DNA from 2 places in the Salinicola sp. MH3R3-1 genome. Region 1 is predicted to be linked to the other one. Evidence: predicted binding sites of a transcription regulator. Region 1 holds the regulator's gene; the other holds the start of a gene.
The links. Region 1 encodes LexA, which represses DNA repair genes until DNA is damaged. Its sites were predicted from a motif close to TACTGTNTANNTANACAGTA; they were not measured.
Positions count from the first base shown of each region.

Region 1 (2,190 bases):
GCCCGATTCTAGACGACACCGAAGACGCATGACAGAGGCAGCGTGACGCAAGGCCATCCGGACAAGCTATTCCGAGGCCCTGTTCTGACGCCATGTTTCGACGCCCTGTTCCGACGTCCTGTTCTGGCGCCCTATGGCACCCGCCTTGTGGCGTCGGTTCTATCGCTTCAATCGGCCAGCGGTGCGTGCGCCTCCAGCGCGGCGGGGAGCGGCGCCTGCATGCCGGCAACCACCACCGGGCGCAGATGCCGGATTAGCTCGCGTACCGTCATATGATCCTGATATTCGTTGTCGGCGATATCGCGCAGCGCATCCAGGCCGGAGAGCGTGAAGACCACCGTGCCCAGCATGAAATGCAGCCGCCAGAATCGCTCGACGTCCGGTAAATCCGGCGTTGCCAGGCGCAGGCACTCGACGAAGCGATGAAAGGTTTCGCCGTAGTGCTCCTGAATATAACGCCGCAGATGCCCCTGAGCCTGGGTATAGGCGAGCCCGAGCAGCTTCATGAATATCTTGAGGCTATTGCGCTCGGCGGGCACCTCCAGAACGCTGGTGGCAAGCTGCTCGAGCAGGACCTCGAGCGGGATCTGCTTACCTCGATAGCGGGACTCCAGTTCATCGAGCGCCGTATTGAGACGCGCCGCGAACGGATCGAGGTAGCGGGCGAATACCGCCTGGATCAGCGACTTCTTGGATCCGAAATGGTAGTTAACCGCAGCCAGATTCACCTTGGCCCGGGTAGTGATATTGCGCAGCGAGGTTTCGGCGAAACCCTTCTCGGCGAACAGGATCTCCGCCGTATCGAGAATGCGAGTAACGGTATCGGGTAAAGCCATCTCATACCTCGCGCCTGAGAACAACGACTTAGAACGGTCATGATTCTAATCATTCGGGGACAGCCCGCACAATCAGGCATTCGGCCAGCCCATCGTCAGGTCCAGTCTGGAGCGATAAAGCCCCTTCCCTCATCGAGGATGACTGGATACAATTCCAGGCTGTATACATGAACACGCCTGGTAGCATGCCAAGTTCGAAACGCCTGGCGATTCGACAGGCCAGTACATGCCTGGCAATTCGAAAGGCCCGCACACGCCTGACTGGCATATCGACACGGGCAAGGGAGAGACCGATGGCGAGACCCCTCACCGCACGGCAGCAGAATGTCTATGACTTCATCGTCAAGACAATGAGCGAATTCGGTTACCCACCGACACGCGCCGAAATCGCCCGGGCACTGGGATTTCGGTCCCCCAATGCCGCGGAAGAGCATCTGCGCGCACTGGATCGCAAAGGCGTGATTCGGATGATCCCGGGCACCTCCCGCGGCATTCGTCTGCCGGCGAGTGCCGTCGAGCCCGAACCGGAGGAGGCTTCCCCCCTCGGCCTGCCGATCATCGGGAGCGTAGCCGCCGGTAGCCCGATGCTCGCCACCGAACATATCGATCGCTACTGCCCGCTACCGGCTGACTATTTCTCGCCGAGCGCGGACTATCTGCTGAGAGTTCGCGGTCTCTCCATGAAAGACGCCGGTATTTTCGATGGCGACCTGCTCGCCGTTCACCGTACTCAGCAGATTCGCAACGGCCAGATCGTCGTCGCAAGGCTCGAGGACGATGTCACCGTCAAACGCTTCCAGCGTGAAGGGCGCCGCGTCACGCTGCTCGCCGAGAATCCCGACTTCGAACCGATCGTGATCGACCTCGAGCATCAGCATCTCGAAATCGAAGGGCTTGGCGTCGGCGTCATCCGTGGCGGCAACGGCGCCGGCCTGCATTGATCGCGCGCTTCTAGCGACATGCGCAAGATTCTGCACGCCGACTGCGACTGTTTCTACGCCGCTGTCGAAATGCGCGACGATCCCGCGCTGAAGGAAGTCCCTCTGGCGATCGGCGGCAGCGCCGATCGTCGTGGTGTTGTCGCGACCTGCAACTATCCCGCTCGACACTACGGCGTGCATTCGGCCATGCCCACGGCCAGAGCATTGCGACTCTGCCCTCAGCTGAAAATTCTGCCACCGGACTTCAACAAGTATCGAGATGTCTCGCAGCAGATTCAGGCCATCTTCCATGAACTGACACCGTGGGTCGAACCGCTGTCTCTCGACGAGGCCTACCTCGACGTCACCGAGGTCACCCGCTTTCAAGGCAGTGCTACCTGGATGGCCCAGTGGCTGAAGCAGGAAGCGTTGGC
Region 1 covers NZ_MSDP01000011.1:102,385-104,574, reverse strand. The annotation lists gene BTW08_RS08210 (TetR/AcrR family transcriptional regulator) at 168-836, opposite strand; gene lexA (transcriptional repressor LexA) at 1,130-1,777, shown strand; gene dinB (DNA polymerase IV) at 1,796-2,190, shown strand, end outside.

Region 2 (2,190 bases), on a different contig from region 1:
GTCAGCACCTATTGCAGGCACGTTTACGACTCCTATGGCACAGGTAGCCTGAGGGATTCAGCCGCAAGGCGCTGCTACGTCGATTTGACGAAGGAACGTACACATCGAATCTGGGAGGACTTCATCGCCACACCCGACTCGAGCGCTCCTGCGTTACCTGAGCCGAAAATATAAAGAGCTCGACGCTCGAGCCCGTTCCGCCATGTGGGTCAGCATCGCCTACAACTTTCCATTGTAGCCGAGGCAGCGCCTCTGCCGTGGGCAGCCCAATGCATTTTCTATAGCGCCACAAGCCAATCAAGACCAGCCAAGCTTTTCCGGCGGGTAGCTTTTTTTCGCGTCGGATTATTGGTCTTCACGCTGCTCAATCGATGCGACTCCCGCATATTGGTAGTTATCGCCGAGCGACGTAGATCTCAAAGTCGGTGTGGCTATTGCTTCTATCGCTGGGGCTCCTTCACGGCCTAGGCTCCAGAAGCCAAAGCTGTCATAGTGGATAGCCAACGCTTTAAAAATGGATACTCCATTGAATTACATAAGAAATATTGCTTATGCCGCTGTGATCGGCGCTGTATTCGCTTCGACTCAGGCGCTCGCAGACGATCTCGAATGCACCTCGGATAGCCTGATGAAGCATGTCAGCGAGCAGACGCAACAGATCGATGACTACATTTCCAGCAGCGACAATCCGCAGCAGACCCAGCAGGATCTGACCAGCATGGCGCGGGGCCTGCGGGAGAATGGTCAGGTTTCCAATCACGATGAAGAGATGAAGAAGCTGGCTAGCGGCGCTGACTTCGAGCCGTCCCAGTCTTTCTGTGACGATATGCAGACCACCATGTCTGCGCTCGAGTCTTACATGGAGAGTCATCCACAGTAATTCTCTCGAGCGATGCCGCTTTCGAGCCTGACGGCGGCAAGCTGGGCCAGCCGTCGCGCCGTGCCGGCATCATTTCGGCATCGAGATTGTTTTCGGGTCTATTCTGCTAGATACTGTATGGATAAACAGTCATTGCGGAGCCTTCGATGGTCATTTCCTTTCCAACGCCTGAAGCCAGACTCAGACGCCGTGTGGAAAAGCTTATCTCGGTGGCGCACGCCAATCGTCGCCATCAGGTGACGATCAGTCGAGGCGAAGGCGAGCCCGTGAATGTATGGGAACGGCTCGTCGAGCAGTTCGATGACAGCGACAGAATTCATGTCATACACATCACTCGTCACGACATCCTGCTCAACTGGTGCTCGTCTACTTCGGGCCTCGCTTCGTGAAGCCATCCGTGGGGTCACTCGTGCGGCCACAAGGCATTTTTTTCACGCACCGGTCTTGTCGGATATCGTAAATGGCGGGTGGATCTAGGCTTTTTTTGATTGACGATGCGGATGCGGGCATGAACGGTGCTACCCTGAACCTAGTCTTCAGTGATGTAGCCAATGTACCGCGCGTTAATTTTTCTCATCGCTCCCCTTCTTCTGGCAGGCTGTGTGTCGGCTAAGCCGCGGCTGACGGCCACGAATTTCCTGCAGGACAGTAATACCTGCGAGCGTCAGACACATCAGATCAGCGGTGAACCCGAGTATCAGCTATGCATGGCCAGGCGTGGGTGGCCGGATCCTCAGACGCAGGTGGCGAGAGAGCAAGCGGACGATAGCAATGGCGGCCGCAACAACGGCCTCATCGACGAGGCCATCAACGGCCTTCAATTCGGTTTGCAGTGGGATCTGGATCCAGATTGAGCGGTCATGCGTCATTCATGGAGCTGTTCATCAAGTGACATTAAGTGACAGTACCGTCGGCGAATCATCGCCTTGGCGACAACCGCCGCGCCGCTGTACAACACGGGCCACTCGGCTAACCTGATAGCCGACCCCTTTTCAGGAGGATTCCATCATGTCAGAACCGTTTGTCGAGATCAGAAAGACTCACAAACCGGGTAATCCGGCCGAGGTTTGCTACGAGGTCTATGATGGCGATACCGGTGGCAGCCTCGGACATTTTGCCGATGTCTCCCAGGCTCAGAAACGTGCCGACAGCATGAACCGGATGACATCCCGCGAGACCGGCAAGCGACTGGACAACCCCACCGACGAGGCTGAAGTCGAGTAGTACGCCTCGGGCCTTTTCCTGGGCTGCCGCTAAATTGAGCCCAGCACCTCTTCGCTGTCTTCACTCTCGGCTCAGTGGTAGAGACG
Region 2 covers NZ_MSDP01000015.1:67,468-69,657, forward strand. The annotation lists gene BTW08_RS09700 (hypothetical protein) at 629-880, shown strand; gene BTW08_RS09705 (DUF1654 domain-containing protein) at 1,027-1,269, shown strand; gene BTW08_RS09710 (hypothetical protein) at 1,432-1,734, shown strand; gene BTW08_RS09715 (hypothetical protein) at 1,889-2,104, shown strand; gene BTW08_RS09720 (potassium/proton antiporter) at 2,176-2,190, opposite strand, start outside.
Region 2: a site for LexA is predicted at 992-1,011, ahead of BTW08_RS09705 (DUF1654 domain-containing protein). Genes of this name have one in related genera too.